Regions from separate parts of the Devosia sp. CAU 1758 genome, predicted to be linked through region 3. Evidence: predicted binding sites of a transcription regulator. Region 3 holds the regulator's gene; each other region holds the start of a gene.

Region 1 (6,134 bases), on a different contig from region 3:
GTTCATGGCGGCCGTTGCGCCAGAAAGAGAATAGGTATCGACCGTATCGGTTCCACGCTGGCTGGTGCCCCGCACCACCATCTGGCTGCCGGCCTTGAATGCGGTGACGAAACCGGGTTCGTCGCTGCTCGACGCCAGCCAGGCGGTCGAGCCGCGAGCGGCCATGACATAGCTCTTGCCGTCAATGGCCGCCGAGGCCTTGGCGTCGGTGGAATTGTAGGGATAGCCGATCTGGGTCTGGACCTCATTCTTGGAGCCCATGCCCTTGCGATGCACAATCAGGAACTTGATCGGGTCGCGGTTGGCGCCGGCAGGCGTGCTGCTCTGCGGCTCGCCGATGATGAAGCAGAGCTGGCCGCTCTGGTCGCTGGCCGTATAGGCGGACCAGGCGTTGAAGGTGCCCAGTTCCGTGGCCTGCTGCGCCTGTGCGGCTGGCGCCAGTGCCATGAGCGCCGCGACCGCAAGCCCGAGTGCGAGGCTACCGGTTTTTGTCGTCATCGCCAAATTTTCCTCTTGTCTTGCTGCCGTTGGGGCTGACTGCCCGCGCAGTTTGCCCCCAACATGGTTACCAAGGTGTCAAAACCCGTCGGCCCCCGCCGCGCCTGAAAGGCTTTTGTTTCAAATGAAAGCCAAAGGCGGCGGGATTGGGGCGTCTCCTGCCCAAGACGCTTCGTGTGCCCGCAAAGGGTTAAGCGTGCGCTAACAAGGGTGTGATTGCCCCTGCGTGACCCCCTAGGCAGCAAGCGGATAGCTCTGCTCTACCAGATAGGGTCCACCGCCCACCGAATCGCGGCTGGAAAACAGCACGAAGCGGGCGGGCACGAAACTGATCGCCTCGAACCGTGCGGCTTCGGCCATGAAGCGGGCAACCTCCTCGGCCGAGGTGCCGCGCAATCGCGCCAGGCTCACATGCGGCACGAATTTGCGCCCCTCGGGCGGCAGGCCGACGCGTTGCAACATCCGCTCCTGTGCCGCCTGCAAGCGGTTGAGCGCCTCGGAGGGCTCGACACCGGCATAGAGCGCCCGCGGCTTGTCACCACCGAACGTGCCCAGATGGGTCAGCCGAATAGGGAATTGCAGCGAGTTGGAAAGCCGGTCGAGGCTGTCCACCACATCATCGGCGGTATTGCCATCGACATCGCCGATGAAGCGCAGGGTAATGTGATAGTTTTCCGGGTCGGACCAGCGGGCTCCGGTGAGGCCGCCTCGCTTGAGCGACAGGGCAAAGCCCACATCGGCGGGAATTTCGAGGCCGGTAAAGAGCCGGGGCATGATGAGCCTCCCTGGCATTTGCTGCCGCATCGCGTCGCGATTCGCTTCCTGAGCCTAGCACAATCGGTTCATCGGTCGAGGCCCCGGTGTCGCAGCGTTCCGATTGTCCTTGTCAATCAAGGGATCACTCCCCATATTCCTTGCCAAGTGGCAAAGCCAATTGCCCCCGGCGGTGACAAGACCGCGTGTTTTCTTTCGGGAAAGGAACCTGAGAATGGCTGAATATGACCGTCAGACCCTCGGTGCGCGGGCCGGCTCGGCCGTGGCCATCGATGAGGGCCTGCGCAGCTACATGCTGCGCGTCTATAATTACATGGGCCTCGGCCTCGTGGTGACCGGCCTCGTGGCCTTCTTCACCAGCCAGTGGGCCATGTCGAGCCAGGCCAATGCCGAGCTGCTCTATGGCAGCCCGCTGGCATGGGTTATCATGCTGTCGCCGCTGGCTTTCGTGCTGGTGCTGAGCTTCGGCATCAACAAGCTGTCCGTACCGGCGGCACAGGGCGTCTTCTGGGCCTTCGCGGCCGTGATGGGCCTGTCGCTGTCCTCGATCTTCCTGGTCTATACCGGCGCTTCGATCGCCAAGGTGTTCTTCATCACCGCCGCCACCTTCGGCGCGATGAGCCTTTACGGCTACACCACCAAGCGCGACCTGACCGGCATGGGCAACTTCCTGATGATGGGCCTGATCGGCATCATCATCGCCTCGATCGTCAATATCTTCATGGCCTCGTCCATGCTCGATTTCGCGATCTCGGTCCTGGGCGTGCTGATCTTCACCGGTCTCACCGCCTATGACACCCAGAAGATCAAGGAAAGCTATTCGGAAAGCTATGGCGCCGACGTGCTGGCCAAGAATGCCATCATGGGCGCGCTCTCGCTCTACCTCGACTTCATCAACCTGTTCATGATGCTGCTCCGCCTGTTCGGCAATCGCGAGTAGCACCACGAACTTCCTTGATATCGTAATCAAGGAATTTGGTTGGACGACAAAGGGGACCGCAGCCTAAAAGGGCTGCGGTCCCTTCTTTTTGAGCCTCTCCCGTGTCCGACTATTCCCTGCGCGCCTTTTCCTGGTCCGATGTTCCCGCCATCACGACGATCTATCGCCACTATGTCGAAAACACCGCCATCACCTTCGACACCGAGGCGCCCGGTGAAGAAGCGATTGCGGAGAAATATGCCGGCCTCAAAAAGCTCGGCCACCCGCTGATCATCGCGGAGCGCGCTGGCAAATTGGTAGGCTACGCCTATGCCAGCTTCTATCGGCCCCGCGCCGCCTATCGCTTCACCTGCGAGGATTCGATCTATCTCGACCCCAACGAAACCGGCCGTGGCCTGGGCAAGGCCATGCTCACCGAATTGCTGATCCAGTCGAAAGCCTTTGGCTTCAGGCAGATGCTGGCGGTGATCACCGCCGACACGGCCAATTCGATTCGCATTCATGAAAAGTTCGGCTTCGAGCGGGTCGGCTATTACACCGGCGTCGGCTACAAGTTCGACCGCTGGCACGACATCGTGCATCTGCAAAAGGCGCTTTAGTCGTGGAAGGCGGCAGCAGTCCTAGGCCAGCGTTTTGCGCATAACAAAGCAGTCGATGAAGCGGCCACTCTGCGCGACCTCCCCGCTGGTCCAGCCGCGGGCGCGATAGAATGGCAGGGCCGTCCGGGTAGCCTTGAGCCTGCCTTCGCCAAAGCCGCGGCCCGCCAGGTCGGCTTCCATGTGTTCGAGAAGTCGCGTGCTGATCCCGCGGAACCGCATGTCCGGCGCTACATAGTTAAGTGCAATCTCGCCGTCAGCCGTGGTGGCCCCGACAGCGACAACCTGCCCTTCCACTTCGGCTACCACCATAAAGAAACCGTCCCGCGCCAGCATGGCAAGAATGCCATCAGGGGTTTTATTGCTGGTCCATTCTGCGATCCGGTTCGGATCATCCGCATGATCGGCATGGCAAAGTTCGGTGATCGAGGCGATCAACACCCGACTCATGGCCGGTGCATCTTCGGCAGTCGCCGGGCGGACGACCAGCGTCACCCCACCACCAGCAGGTCTGGGTCGAGCACGCGCAGCACCTGGGCCAGGTCGTGGCCGCGCTTCAAGATGCGGCCCTGCTGGTTGGTGACCATGTACTGGCCCTGCTTGTTGCGCAGTTTGGGGTTTTTCTCGACTACAAAGAGCGGGCGTTCCGACACCCGGGCATAGATCGAGAACAGCGCCCGGTCCTTGAGGAAATCCATGGCATAATCACGCCACTCGCCGGTCCCAACCTTGCGGCCATAAACGGACAGGATCTGCATCAGTTCCTTGCGCTCAAACGCCACCACGGGCTGTACGGGCCGGTTGGCCTGTGCGGCGGGCTCGCCCACATGCACCAGCGCCAGATTGCTTCGATTATCGTCCGGAGGACCCTGCACGCCGCCTCAACGCCCTGTAATCAACAAAACGCTTCCGGCAAAGCTGTCGATGAGCGGTTCGGAAGCGCCATACAAGCGTCATGATCGACGCATTCGTCGCCCTTGGCAAGTCCGGCCAAAATTCCCCAATTCGGCCACGATTTGTCCCTTTCGGCGCCCCATTGGGCAGGCATCGTTCAACCATTGCCTCCAGTGGCTGGCAGCCGGGCCGACGAGCCCCCAAACCAGTAGGCCCGATTGCCAGCCGCCCCCTATTTGAGTTGACCCAAAGTCAGTGACGCCCGCTTCCGCCCCCGGAGCGGGCGTTTTTCATGGGCCCTCGGACGCTATGTCAGAAATTGTAAGCGGCGGCCCCAAGAATGGGTCCGGGCGTGCCATTGCGTTCCTGCTGCACCAACACGGCAACACCCCCCGCTGCATTTTCTGCAAACTGGTCGAGAGGCAGTTTCACCTCGGCGCCGGTATCGGCTTCCCACATGCCCAATATCTGCCGGTCGACCACGACCTGCGTATAGACCATGGATTTCCCGGCATTCTCGCCCTGCTCGATGACCACTTCGGCGCGATCGAGATAGCGCACCAGCCAGATGGTGGCATCTTCCAGCGTGGCATCGGCCGGGACCTGCAATTTGAGCATGTCGCCGTGAACGTCCAGCGAAAGCGTCAGCGGCAGCTGGGCCGAGGTCAAGGCGTCCTGCACCTCGTCGCGCCGGGAGCCAACGACGCCCTCTGCGCCATTGACGACCATTTGCGGGGTGAAGATGCGCGACGACCCCCAGCTCTTGGCGTAGCCGCGCTGCCGGTCCGAAAAGCCCTTGTCGCCAAAGGTATCTTCCCAGCCGATATAGTCCCAATAGTCGACATGATAGGCCAGCGCCACGACGTCCTCGCGCTCGGCGAGGCTGGTCAGCAGCGCATCGGCCGGCGGACAGGACGAACAACCCTGGCTGGTGAACAATTCCACCACGGCCCGCGGTGAATGCCGCACTGAATCGGCTTGAATCGCGGTCAGGGGCGTGAGCGCGAAGAAGACACCAGCAATAAGGCCGGGAGCGAGGCGGGCAGACATGGGCGCTGTTGTAAGCCGCGCTGGTATCTATTGCCTAGTCAAAAGCGGGTGAAAGACAGGTTCGGCCAGGCCATCCGGCGCCAGTGTGGCAATGCCGCCACCGGCAAAACCGGACTGCGCTAACAAGATGGCGGCCCCGAAGGGCCGCCATCATCCATTTCTCAATGTGAACGCCGCTTACGCCGCGACCAGGCTGCGCAGCACATAGTGCAGGATGCCGCCATTCTTGTAGTAGTCGAGCTCATTGGCCGTATCGATGCGGCAGCGAGTCTCGATGGTGAAGCTCTCGCCGCTGGCCCGTGTGACCTTCACATTGACCACAGCGCGCGGCACGATCTGGTCGACCCCGGCGATGTCCACCGTCTCGGTGCCATCAAGACCCAGGCTCTGCCAGCTCTCACCGTCCTTGAACTGCAGCGGGATGACACCCATGCCGACCAGGTTGGAGCGGTGGATACGCTCGAAGCTTTGCGCAATGACCGCCTTGACGCCGAGCAGGTTCGTGCCCTTGGCCGCCCAGTCGCGCGAGGAACCGGTGCCATATTCCTTGCCGGCAAAGACTACCAGCGGCGTGCCCTGCTGCTGATAGGCCATGGCCGCGTCATAGATCGGCATCTGCGAGCCATCCGGCCCCTTGGTAAAACCGCCCTCGACGCCATCGAGCATCATGTTCTTGATACGGATATTGGCGAATGTGCCCCGCATCATCACTTCATGATTGCCGCGGCGGGCGCCATAGGAGTTGAAATCCTTGGGGGCCACCTGGCGCTCGGTGAGGTACTGGCCGGCCGGTGTGCCGGACTTGAACGAACCCGCCGGCGAAATGTGGTCGGTGGTGATCGAATCGAGGAACAGCGCCAGCACCCGGGCCGAGACCACATCGGTCACCGGCTTGGGTTCCATCGTAAGATCTTCGAAATAGGGCGGGTTCTGCACATAGGTGGACGAGGAATTCCAGCCATAGGTCTCCCCGCCTTCCACAGCAATGCCCTGCCAAAGCGCATCGCCCTTGAACACGTCCGAATAACGCGAGCGGAACATTTCGGCGGTGACATGCTTGCGCACGATCTCGGCAACCTCGTGATTGGTGGGCCAGACATCCTTGAGATAGACCGGCTTGCCATCCTTGCCTACGCCCAGCGGCTCGGTGGTGATGTCGACATTGAGCGTGCCAAGCAGCGCATAGGCCACCACCAGCGGCGGGGAAGCGAGATAGTTTGCCCGTACGTCGGGGTTCACGCGGCCCTCAAAGTTACGATTGCCCGAGAGCACCGAGGCGGCAACCAGCTTGTTCTCGTTGATCGTATCGGAAATGGCCGGCGGCAGCGGGCCGGAATTGCCGATACAGGTGGTGCAGCCATAACCGACGAGGTTAAAACCGA
Region 2 (6,134 bases), 230 kb from region 3:
CGGCGACGTGAAGTCGAATTCGCGCCTCTCGTGCCAAATCCTCTGCTCGGATGCGCTAGACGGGCTGACCCTGACGCTGGCGCCGAGCGCCGCCAAGGACTAGGTCGCAGGTTTGCCCGCCTCACTGGTGACATTCACCAGGTCGGTAATGAAATCCCGCACCATTGGCTGTTTCTGGGTTTCGAAGGGCAGGGGGCGGACGACGCGCATGGCGGCGATGCCGACGCGGACGGTCATCAGGCCGTTGACGACGCCTTCTCCCAGCCGGGCCGAGAGTTTTGCCGCAAGCCCCTGACCGACCAGCTGTTCGACGACGCCGTCGGTAAGCACGAGGCCACCGGTGACGGCCAGATGGGCCAGCACCGCGCCGGTCAGCCGCCAGAAGCCGAAAAAGCCGGGACGGGCGCCATAGAGTGCCGCGATGGCGCCGGCAAGACGGACACTCTCGTAGATGACGAAGGCTATATCCACCAGGGCGCGGGGCGACACGGCGGTGACCAATGCCACTCGACGGGACGAAGCGGCCGTGAGTGTCCTGGCGCGCGCATCAAGCGGGGCCATCAGGCTGCGCTCAGCCAGCGCAATAACCTCATTGCCATCAAAGAGATGGGGGAGGTGGTCGGCGAGGGACTGGCGAGAACGGGCCAGATCGGGGCGGTTGGCATAGATGGCGAGAAGGTCCTCGACCACGGCTCCGGCGCGCTTGCGGTCATTGTCGAGCGTGGCGCGGGCGGCATCGGCCTTGAGGGCATCGAGAACGCGCAGGCGGCGCAGGGCCAGGAACTCGCGGGTGACAAGTGCCAGGAGGGCGATCATGAACGCGCCCAGCACGCCCAGGCTCAGCCAGCCGAGCCATTCATTGGCGGCGAACAGGTCGCGGATCAGGCGGTCAGCAGCAAGGCCAAGTCCGGCCGAGACGAGAATGCCGCCAGTGGTCCAGGCAAGACGTCCGATCCAGCCCATAGGGCGCGGCGGCCGGGCCAACAGATCGGGTTCGGCCTCGGGCTCGAAGGCGATCTCGACGATTTCAGCGCGCTCGGGCGTGAAGGCGCGCGGGGCGCGGGAGGACGGCGCGGCTGCGTCCGCAGGACTGGTGGGGCGTGCTACGGGACGCTTCATGCCATCCAGTCTCCGATGAGGTAGTCCAAGGCCCGGTCGAGCCGGATATGGGGCAATATCGGGTCACCGGCGGCATTGCGCTCGAGCTTTTGCGGCGGGGTGAAGCGCAGGAAATTGAGGGAGACCGGCTCACCGCCTTCAAAGAGTGAATCCGGGCGCTCCGGCAAGTCCCCGGGAAACAATGCGATTTCGGTCTTCCCGTCATAGGTGGCGCCATCGAGCACTTCGCCATTGAGCGGGGTGCCGACCAGGGTGGACAGGATTTCGCCACCTTCACGGATGGTGCCTTCGCTGGTGGCGCGAATACCGGCCATGGCGATGGATTTGGTCGTTGCGCCGGCAAAGCGGGCGCGCTTGCTGGCATTGGCCACGAGGCGGTTGAGAATGGCTTCCAGCCGGTCATGGCTGGTGTGATGCACATGATCGGCCTTGGTGGCGGCAAAGAGGATGCGGTCGATGCGGCGCGTGAAGGGGCGCAGCAGCGGATTGGCCTCGCCCTGGCGGAAGCAGGCCAGCACCGCCGTCAGCGCGGTTTCGAGGTCGTTGACGGCCTCGGGACCGGTATTGAGCGCCCGCAGCGTATCGACCAGCACGACCTGCCGGTCGAGCCGGGCGAAGTGATCGCGGAAAAAGGGGCGCACGATTTGGGCCTTATAGGCCTCGAAGCGGCTTTCGAGCATGGCATAGAGCGTGCCATTGCGCATTGCGCCGGCGGGTCGTGGCAGGGGCGCGAAGGTGAGAGCGGGTGAGCCCTCAAGATCGCCGGGCAGCAGAAAACGACCCGGCGGCAGGGTGGACAGCGCGCCATGCTCGCGGCTGCGGCGCAGATAGGTGGTGAAGGCGGAGGCCAGCTTTTCCGCATCCCGGTCGGTCGCGTCCTTCCCCACGTCCATGCTGTCGAGCGATTTCAGGAATTCAGCCGCCTCGGTGTCGTGACCCGGCTGGCGGGCCCGGGCCAGCGCCTCGGCGCTCCACTCGGCAAAGGTGAGACCGAGCAGGGGCAGGTCGAGCAACCATTCGCCGGGATAGTCGACAATGTCGAGATTGAGCGTGGCGGGGCCAGCCATGCCTGCCCACCACTTGGCAGATTGAAACTTGAGGACGATCCGCAATTGGGAAATGCGCCGCGTGCTTTCCGGCCAGACGGGCGGATTGGCGGTGAGTGCGGACATGTGCTGCTCATAGGCGAAGCGCGGAATGGTCGCGTCGGGATATTCGGCCAGACGCGCCCCGATGAAGCGCCCGTCCGCCAGCGGCGAAAAGCCGGGCAGGCGGCCCTGGGTGAGCAGGTTGTGAACAAGGGCGGTGATGAAGATGGTCTTGCCGGCGCGGCTAAGGCCGGTGACGCCGAGGCGCAGGGTCGGCGTGAGGACCCCGGTGGCGCTGTCGGCAAGGTTCGCCAGGGCGATGCCCAGTTCGTCGGTGATGGTGGTCGGCGGCTGCGGCAAAGATCGTGTCCCCGTGTTCCAGCAAGGTAGGGCCTGATGCGGCGAATGCAAGGACCCGGACGTGTCACCCAAGTGTCATGCAGCTGTGTTCGATCCGTTAATCGACAGGCTTATGCATCCCCTCGTGTCCCGGCCCGCATAGGGCCCGATTTGCTGTGAGGAGCAAAGATGAACGAGAAACCGACGTTTCCCACCCAAGGCCTGGAATCTGCTGAATTTGACCCGACCAACCATTCGGGTAACCGCACAATGGGCGAGGTTATTGCCGCACGCTTCTCGCGCCGCGGGTTTTTGCAGGGGTCTCTGGCGGTCTCGGCCATTGCCGCCACCGTAGGCCCGGCTGCCCTGCTGAGCGCGCCGCGCGCGGAAGCCCAGGAAGGTGGATCGGCGTTTTCTTTTCCTGAAGTGACTGCCGGTGTCGATGCCGATCATCACGTTGCCGAAGGCTACGACGTGAAGGTGCTGATGCGCTGGGGCGATCCGGTCACCAATGGCGCTCCAGAGTTCGACCCAAACAACCAGAACGCTGAAGCGCAGGCTGGTCAGTTCGGCTACAATAACGATTATGTCGGCTACATCCCGCTTGATGGCTCGGATGAGCATGGCCTGCTTGTCGTCAATCACGAATACACCAACCCCCACCTGATGTTCCCCGGCCTGGTGCAGGTCATTGATGGTGAAGTGGTGCAGGGCGATCTTAGCGAAGAGCAGGTCAATATCGAGCTTGCCGCGCATGGCGGCTCGATCATCGAGATCGAAAAGGTCGATGGCGAATGGCGCCGGGTTGCCGACAGCAAATACAACCGTCGCATCACCGGCACCACCGAGACGCTGATTACTGGTCCCGCTGCCGGACATGACCGCCTCAAGACCAGCGACGATGAGACCGGAACCAAGGCTTTGGGCACATTGAACAATTGTGCTGGCGGCGTGACCCCCTGGGGCACCTATCTGATGGCTGAGGAAAACTTCCACGGCTATTTCGCCGGTGAGCTCCCCGCGGACCATGCCGAAGCTGAGAACTATGCCCGCCTCGGTGCGCCGGGCGGCTGGTACCAGTGGCACAATTTCCACGATCGTTTCGACGTCTCCAAGGAGCCGAACGAGATGAACCGCTTCGGCTACATCGTCGAGGTCGATCCGATGGATCCCACTTCGGTTCCCAAGAAACGCACCGCAATGGGCCGCTTCAAGCATGAAGGTGCTGAATCCATCGTCGCACCGAATGGCCAGGTCGTGCTCTACTCAGGCGACGACGAACGCTTCGACTATGTCTACAAGTTCGTCACCGCCGGTACCTACAACGCCGATGATCGTGCCGCGAACATGGACCTGCTCGATGAGGGTACGCTCTACGTGGCGCGTTTCGACGAAGACGGTTCGATGGAATGGATGCCGCTGGTGCATGGCGAAGGTCCGTTGACCGAAGAAAACGGCTTTGCGAGCCAGGCCGACATCGTGATCGAGACCCGGCGCGCGGCCGACCTGCTCGGTGCAACCAAGATGGACCGTCCGGAAGACATCCAGCCCAATGCCACCAATGGCAAGGTCTATGTGATGCTGACGAACAATTCCCGTCGCACGGAGGAAGACGTCAACGTCGCGAACCCCCGTCCGGACAATGTCTTCGGCCATATCATCGAGATCGCTGAGGCTGATGGCGACTTCGCCGCCACATCGGGCACCTGGGAAATCCTGCTCAAGTGCGGTGACCCCTCGATTGCCGAAGTCGGTGCCACCTTCACCACCGACACCACGGAAAACGGCTGGTTCGGCATGCCAGATAACGCTGCCGTCGACTCCGACGGTCGTCTCTGGGTCTCCACCGACGGCAATAATCCTACCGACACGGGGCGTACCGACGGCCTGTGGGCCGTGGATACGGAGGGCGCTGCTCGCGGTACCTCTCGCCTGTTCTACCGCGTGCCGGTTGGCGCCGAAATGTGCGGACCGGTCTTTACCGAGAACGGTGAGTCGCTGTTCCTGGCCATTCAGCATCCCGGCGATGGTGGCGAGGATTGGGACGGCCATGGGCGTCCCTCCTATTACGAGGATCCGGCGACGCGTTGGCCCGATTTCCAGGACGACATGCCCGTGCGTCCGGCTGTGGTCGTGGTGACTAAGCAAGGCGGCGGCAAGATCGCCGTCTAATTGGCTGTTTGACAGAGACCGAAGGGGCCGCCAGAGCGGCCCCTTTTTCTATTGCCCGATCTTGTTCAGATCGAATGGCGTTGTCTGGTAGATCTCGTTGATCCAGTTCTGGAACAGGAGATGGGCGTGACTGCGCCAGCGGTTCTCGGGAACCGCGCTGGTATCGCCATTAGGGAAAAGATTCGCCGGCGGCGGCGTGTCGAGACCGGCGGCGATGTCGCGCTCATATTCATCGGCCAGCGAGCGGTTGTCATACTCCAGGTGGTTCAGGAAATAGACAGCCCGCTCATTGCGGTCACCGAGCATGCAAAGACCGATCTGATCGTTGTCGATCAGCACATCGAGACCGTCGCCCAAACTGTCGCGATCGATGTCGTTATAGCGCGAGACCGGGATCATCGGGCTGTCGGACATGCCGCGCAGAAAGGGCGAGCGCGGGCCGGTCACCTTGTGACGAAACACGCCGAAGACTTTCTTGTCCATGCGGTAGCGCCGCGCGCCATGGAAATGGTGCAAGGCGGCCTGGGCGCCCCAGCAAATGAACATGGTATGGTGCACATTCGTGCGGGTCCATTCCATGATTTCGAGCATTTCAGGCCAATAGCGCACGTCCTCGAAGGGCATGTTGGCGATGGGGGCGCCGGTGACGATGAAGCCGTCGAACTTGCGCTCCTTCACCTCCTCCCAGGTCTGATAAAAGGAATTGAGGTAGTCTTCGGGAGTGTTCTTGGATTGGTGGTCGGTCACCCGCACCAGGCTCAGATTGATCTGCAGCGGCGTGGCGCCGATCAGACGGGCGAACTGGGTTTCGGTCCGCTCCTTGTTGGGCATTAGATTGAGCAGGCCGAATTCGAGCGGGCGGATGTCCTGCCGCGCGGCGCGGCTGGAATCCATGACGTTGACGCCCTCTTCTTCAAGCGTCTTGCGAGCCGGTAGGTCGTCGGGAATTCTGATAGGCATGTCAGCCTCTTAAAGGGGTACGATGAAAAAGCGATTCAGGGCTTTGCGCGTCAACCGGGTGGGAGACGCGCTAACGCATTCGCTTTTCAATCGCTGCGGCGACTAGGTCGACGAACTCGTCACCATCGCGGGCCGTGGCCAGGTCCGATGCCTCCACGACATAGCCAAAATTGTCCGCCAGCGCCTGGTAGCGCGGCAGGCGGTCATGCAGCAGGGCCTCAAAACCCCAGGCGCCAAACCCGGCGGGATCGACGTCATTGTCGTCGTGAATGCCCTGGATCAGCTTGTACTCGGCCCATTTCTCGACAAGGAAGGGCGGGCGGTAATACATGGGCTTGGGCGACTTCCTGAAGCGCTGGACCAGTTCGGTGGCGTCGGAGTCGGTGCCGCGAATATAGAGAAGCGCGGTATGGGCTGCCAGCGCCTTGACCACCGGGTCCTCGGGGTTGGAGGGAT
Region 3 (6,134 bases):
GCTCGGACGGCGTCGAGAACATCAACCCGTCCAATATCAAGGAAGTGGTGGGCGTTTATGCCCGCGCCACGGCCGAGGAAACCAAGCAGGCCATCGCCGCAGCCAAGGCGGCATTCCCAGCCTGGTCGCGCTCGGGCATCCTTGAGCGCCACGCCATCCTGCGCAAGACCTCGGACGAAATCCTGGCGCGCAAGGCTGAACTGGGCGAATTGCTGAGCCGCGAAGAGGGCAAGACCCTGCCCGAAGGCATTGGCGAGGTGACCCGCGCCGCACAAATCTTTGACTTTTTCGCCGGTGAAGTGCTGCGCCTGTCGGGCGAAGTTCTGCCTTCGGTGCGGCCGGGCGTCGGCGTCGAAATCACCCGCGAGCCGGTAGGCGTCGTCGGCATCATCACGCCGTGGAATTTCCCCATCGCCATTCCCGCATGGAAAATTGCTCCGGCGCTGGCCTATGGCAATACGGTGGTGATCAAGCCGGCAGACCTGGTGCCGGGCTCGACCTGGGCCATTGTGGATATCCTGGTGCGCGCGGGCCTGCCCAAGGGCGTGCTGAACCTGGTGATGGGCAAGGGTTCGGTGGTCGGCCAGACCATGCTCGACAGCAAGGATGTCAGCGCCATCAGCTTCACCGGTTCGGTGGGCACGGGCAAGCGCGTGGCGACGGCCTCTCTGGAACATGGGCGTAAGTTCCAGCTCGAAATGGGCGGCAAGAACCCCACCATCGTGCTGGACGATGCCGATCTCAAGGTGGCGGTGGAGTCCGTGGCGCAGTCGGCCTTCTTCTCGACCGGCCAGCGCTGCACGGCGTCGAGCCGCGTCATTGTCACCGAAGGCATTCACGACAAGTTCGTGGCCGCGCTTGCCGAGCGGGCCACCGGTCTGCGGGTTGGCCATGCGCTGGACAAGGACACGGACATTGGCCCGGTGGTCGATCCGAGCCAGCTCAAGCAGGACACCGACTATATCGAAATCGGCAGGGGCGAGGGCGCCAAGCTGGCGGCCGGTGGCGGACGCGTCAGCAAGGACACGGAGGGCTATTTCCTGCAGCCGACGCTGTTCACCGAGGCGACCAATTCCATGCGCATTGCCCGCGAGGAAATTTTCGGGCCAGTGGCAGCGGTCATCAAGGTGAAGGACTATGAAGAAGCGCTGGCCACGGCCAATGACACCGAGTTCGGCCTTTCCGCCGGCATCGTCACGACATCGCTAAAATACGCGACGCACTTCAAGCGTAATGCCGAGGCCGGCATGGTGATGGTCAATGTGCCGACGGCAGGTGTCGACTTCCACGTGCCGTTCGGCGGGCGCAAGGGATCGAGCTATGGCCCGCGTGAGCAGGGCAAATACGCCGCCGAGTTCTTCACCATCGTCAAGACGGCCTATACTGCTGCCGGCTGATCATTGCGGGGACAAGAATTCAAGACGGGGCCTTTGGGCCCCGTTTTTGATTGCGAGCGCTTCATCGCGCGCGCTGCGTCAGCGCGACTCCGCCCAGGATCAGCGCGACACCGGCGGCACTGGCCCAGAAGGTCATCGGTGCACCCCGGACCAGATCGAAGATCACGCCCGAAACCATCTGACCGCCGATGACCAGCAGGGCCGAATTAGCGGCGCCGATGCGCGGGATGAGCCAGGAGCCGGCAGTAACGAAGATCACGCCGATGGGGCCGCCGAAATAGACCCACCAGGGCGCGCCGGCGGCGCCGGGCAAGATGAGATTGCCCAAGACCAGTCCGAGGATCGTCAGGAAGACGAAGCCAACGATGTGGTTGAAGAACGAGGCGATAAGCGGGGTGGTCGAGAGCGCAAGCCGGCCATTGAGCTGGCGGCTGACGCCCACGAGCAGCCCGGCCATGATGGCGTAAGCGATATAGAGGGTCATGGCTCAGCTTCCCATGCCGACGAGAATGATGAGTAGGCTGCCAGCAGTGATCAAGAGGGCGGCGGCGGCGTCGCGCCGGGTAAGGCGACGCTTGGGAAGGCCGAAGAACCCCCATTGATCGGCGGCAAGTCCGAAGGCGACCTGGCCGGCAAGGCCAAGAGCGAGGGTGCCAGCGAGGGCAAGGGGGGTGTTGACCGCTGTGGACGTCAGCATGACCGTGGCGGCGCCGGAGATGCCGCCGAAATAGGCCCAGAGTGGCGCCTTCTTGGCAATGGCTGTGACGGCCGGTTTGTCGCGGAACCAGAGCAGAGCCAGGACGATGATCGCCGCGACCGTGCCGGTGCCATGGGCCAACCATGACGAGAACAGTGCGCCGCCGTGACGGCCGGCCTCAGCGTTGAAGAAGACCGCGAAGGTGAGGAGGCCACCCGAAGCAAAGGCGGCGAGGAGATGCAGCGGATTGGTGCGCTGCGCAATGGGCGAGGTCATTGAAAAGTCCGACTCAGGAAATGCGGGAACAGCTTATCCCACTCATGTACTCCGGCGGAGCAGGTGAGTGGGAATGCACGGCGTTATGGAAGCCGATCAGGGAAGTGTTGCGGCATGCCGTCCGGATGATAGAAGCCGGTGATGTGTTCCACAGTCCACCGCAGGCACTGTCCGGCCCAATCGACGGCAGGCTGCACGCCCTGCCTTTGTGCCCAATGGAGCCGCCCGGCCTGACGCGTGGGGAGGCAGGCGGCGACGAGGGAGACCGTGCAGGCGGGGTGGTCATATGCAGCAACGAACAGGGTCATGCGGCGGCGCTGTTCTGCGGGGGCCCATCGTGGCTCGCCCAAGTCGAGCCATGTCCACACGCTATAGGTCAGATCCCAGAGGCGGGTGCCGGGGGCAGCGGTGTCGAAATCGATCATGGCGGCGGGCAGGCCATCGGTGAAGACGGAATTGGCCGGGGTCCAGTCGTTGTGGCAGAGGATTTCGGCGCCGGCCGCGACCACCGGGAGAAAATCGAGGGTGGCATCGTGGTAGCGGCGCAGCAGTCGCGCCCCGGCCGCCAGTTGATCGTCGGTGAAATGGTCTTCGCCAACCGGGACGTGGCCGGGCAGGAAGGTCAGGATTTCGCGGCCCCGCTCATCGTGTCCAAGGAACTGCGGGGCGGCAGCGAAGCCCTTTTCGGCCAGATGGCCGAAGAGGGCGTGTTGCAGATTCAGGTCGCGCGCCGTAGCGCGGCGGACGGTGTCGCCGATGCGGACGACGTTGTTGACCTGACCACCCTGCAACGGGATTTCGTTTTCTGGCATCATCGGCTCCCTCGGCGCTACAATAGTGCAGGACGAGGGCCGGGCAAGGTCAAGCGTTCGCGGAAAACCTCTCGTCGAAGGCATAGCCGGCGCCCCTGACCGTGCGGATCGGGTCGGATTCCTTGCCGCGGTTGATGGCCCGGCGTAGGCGGCCGATGTGGACGTCGACGGTGCGTTCGTCGACATAGACGTCATTGCCCCAGACGCCGTCGAGGAGCTGTTCGCGCGAATAGACGCGGCCGGGATGGCGCATGAGATATTCGAGCAGGCGATATTCGGTGGGCCCGAGATGGACGTCGCGATTGGCGCGGCGGACGCGGTGGGTGGTGCGATCGAGTTCAAGGTCGCCGACCTTGAGAGCCGTGGTCACCAGGTTGGGATTGGCGCGGCGCAGCAGGGCGTGGATGCGGGCGACCAGTTCGGGGACCGAGAAGGGTTTTACAACGTAGTCGTCGGCGCCGGTGGACAGGCCGCGCACGCGCTCTTCTTCTTCGCCGCGGGCGGTGAGCATGATGATGGGGATGCGGGCGGTTTCGTCGCGGGCGCGCAGGCGCCGGCAGAGTTCGATGCCAGAAATCTCGGGCAGCATCCAATCGAGCAGGATGAGGTCGGGCAGCTTTTCGGCAATGGCCTGCTGGGCCTCGTCGCCACTTTCGGCGGTGACCACCCGAAAACCCTCGGCTTCGAGGTTATAGCGCAGCAGGATGGCGATATCGCCTTCATCTTCGACAACGAGAATCGTCGCGGGCATGGATGTGCTCCGTCGGTCGGCGCCTGCGGCAGGGGCCGAGAGTTCAATTTTTGGCTCCACTGGAGCCTTTCATCTGCTGCGCAGACCGGTGGCTAAGCCTTGATCTGCTGGCGCTGCAGTTCCTGGACGTCGCTGGTCAGTTGCTTGCCGGTAGCGAGATAATAGGCGCGTTCGGCGATATTGGTGGCGTGGTCGCCGACGCGTTCCAGGCTCTTGGCGCAGAACAGCAGGTGAGTGCAGGTGGTGATATTGCGCGGGTCTTCGAGCATGTAGGTGAGGAGTTCGCGGAAGAGCGAGGTGTACATGGCGTCCACCTCGTCGTCGCGATTACACACATCGACAGAGGCGGCGGCCTCGCGATTGCCATAGGCGTCGAGCGCGTCCTTGACCTGCCTCAGCACCAGGGCGGTCATGTTCTTGACGCCATTGTAGAATGTGGGCTGCAGGCTGAGGCCTTCGAGCTTCAGCGACCGGCGGGCCAGTTGTTTGGCCATGTCGCCAACGCGTTCGAGATCGGAGGCCACATGGATGGCGGTGATGATGGCGCGCAGGTCACTGGCCATGGGCTGGCGGCGGGCGATCATGGAGACGGCCATTTCATCGATATTGCGCTGCATGTCGTCGATGCGCTGATCGGCAATGATGGTGAGGTCGGCCAGTTCGCGGTCGAGCTTCAGAAGGGCGCGGGTGCCGTTTTCGACGGCCAGTTCGACCTGGCCGCCCATTTCGGCAATGGCCTGGGCGAGGGCGAGCAGTTCCTCGTTATAGGAGGTGACGATGTGGTCGGTGCCGGTATTTGGCATGATGCTTGTCCTTCTGGCGCCGCGATCAGCCGATGCGGCCCATGATGTAGTCCTGGGTCTGCTTGTTCACCGGATTGGTGAAGATGTCCTCGGTGTCGCCCTGCTCGATCAGATTGCCCAGGTGGAAGAAGGCGGTTTTCTGCGACACGCGGGCGGCCTGCTGCATGGAGTGAGTGACGATGACAATGGTGTAGTTCTCGCGCAACTCATCGATCAGTTCTTCGATAATGGCGGTGGCGATGGGGTCAAGGGCGGAGCAGGGCTCGTCCATCAGGATCACTTCGGGGCCGACGGCAATGGCGCGGGCAATGCAGAGCCGCTGCTGCTGGCCGCCGGAAAGTCCGGTGCCGGGCTCGGCCAGGCGATCCTTGACCTCCTCGAACAGGCCCGCCTTGCGCAGCGAGGAGATGACGATCTCGTCCAGATCGGCCTTGTTGCGGGCGAGACCATGGATGCGCGGACCATAGGCGACATTGTCGTAGATGGACTTGGGGAATGGATTGGGCTTCTGGAACACCATGCCGACGCGGGCGCGCAGCTCGACCACATCCAGATCGGGCGAATAGACATCCTCGCCATCGAGCAGGATTTTGCCGCCGACGCGGGCACCTTCGATGGTGTCGTTCATGCGGTTGATGCAGCGCAGGAAGGTCGACTTGCCGCAGCCCGAGGGACCGATAAAGGCGGTGACCGTGCGATCGGGAATGTCGAGCGAGATACCATGCAGGGCCTGTTTGGCGCCGTAATGCACGGTAACGTCGCGGGCGGAAAGCCGGGTCTGGCGTTCGAGGACGGCTTCGGGGTTCATGATGTGGTCCACAGTGTGATGGCTCTTCTTAACCTTGCCGGCGAGCATATCCATTTTGGCGCTTTCCTGAGAGGTGAATGTTCCGGTTCCGGTCATTTTACCACCGCCGTTCGAGGCGTTGGCGCAGGAAGATGGCGATGGCGTTCATCACCAGGAGGAAGCCGAGCAGGACGAGAATGCCGGCCGAGGTGCGCGAGACAAAGCCGCGCTCGGGGCTGTCGGCCCAGATGTAAATCTGGGTCGGCAGGGCAGTGGAGGCCTCCATGATGCCCCCTGGAGGGCTGGTGATGAAAGCGTTCATGCCGATAAGGAGGAGCGGCGCTGTTTCCCCCAGGGCCTGGGCCAAGCCGATAATGGTGCCGGTAAGAATGCCGGGCAGGGAGAGCGGCAGGACGTGATGCCAGATGACCTGCTGCGGCGAGGCACCCATGCCGTAACCTGCCTCGCGGATGGAGGGGGGCACGGCCTTGAGGGCGTTGCGGGTGACGATAATGATCGTCGGCAGGGTCATCAGCGCCAGCACCATGCCGCCAACCAGCGGCGCGGAACGGGGCAGGCCGAAAATCTGCAGGAACACGGCGAGGCCGAGG

The links. Region 3 encodes PhoB, which activates phosphate uptake and scavenging genes when phosphate is short. Its sites were predicted from a motif close to TGTCATNNANCTGTCAT; they were not measured.
Region 1: a site for PhoB is predicted at 3,749-3,765, ahead of ACXYMS_RS13710 (DUF2794 domain-containing protein). Genes of this name have one in related genera too.
Region 2: a site for PhoB is predicted at 2,630-2,646, ahead of ACXYMS_RS04760 (PhoX family protein). Genes of this name have one in related genera too.

The regions. Positions count from the first base shown of each region.
Region 1 covers NZ_JBTLRJ010000004.1:59,791-65,924, forward strand. The annotation lists gene ACXYMS_RS13685 (invasion associated locus B family protein) at 1-498, opposite strand, end outside; gene thpR (RNA 2',3'-cyclic phosphodiesterase) at 733-1,272, opposite strand; gene ACXYMS_RS13695 (Bax inhibitor-1/YccA family protein) at 1,487-2,212, shown strand; gene ACXYMS_RS13700 (GNAT family N-acetyltransferase) at 2,314-2,811, shown strand; gene ACXYMS_RS13705 (GNAT family N-acetyltransferase) at 2,833-3,258, opposite strand; gene ACXYMS_RS13710 (DUF2794 domain-containing protein) at 3,300-3,683, opposite strand; gene ACXYMS_RS13715 (DUF1223 domain-containing protein) at 4,015-4,752, opposite strand; gene acnA (aconitate hydratase AcnA) at 4,930-6,134, opposite strand, start outside.
Region 2 covers NZ_JBTLRJ010000001.1:959,021-965,154, forward strand. The annotation lists gene ACXYMS_RS04745 (2Fe-2S iron-sulfur cluster-binding protein) at 1-103, shown strand, start outside; gene ACXYMS_RS04750 (YcjF family protein) at 100-1,119, opposite strand; gene ACXYMS_RS04755 (YcjX family GTP-binding protein) at 1,116-2,567, opposite strand; gene ACXYMS_RS04760 (PhoX family protein) at 2,736-4,718, shown strand; gene ACXYMS_RS04765 (homoserine O-succinyltransferase) at 4,767-5,678, opposite strand; gene ACXYMS_RS04770 (ATPase) at 5,749-6,134, opposite strand, start outside.
Region 3 covers NZ_JBTLRJ010000001.1:730,645-736,778, forward strand. The annotation lists gene ACXYMS_RS03675 (aldehyde dehydrogenase family protein) at 1-1,397, shown strand, start outside; gene ACXYMS_RS03680 (DMT family transporter) at 1,459-1,881, opposite strand; gene ACXYMS_RS03685 (DMT family transporter) at 1,885-2,370, opposite strand; gene ACXYMS_RS03690 (phosphotransferase) at 2,454-3,182, opposite strand; gene phoB (phosphate regulon transcriptional regulator PhoB) at 3,232-3,933, opposite strand; gene phoU (phosphate signaling complex protein PhoU) at 4,026-4,736, opposite strand; gene pstB (phosphate ABC transporter ATP-binding protein PstB) at 4,762-5,544, opposite strand; gene pstA (phosphate ABC transporter permease PstA) at 5,642-6,134, opposite strand, start outside.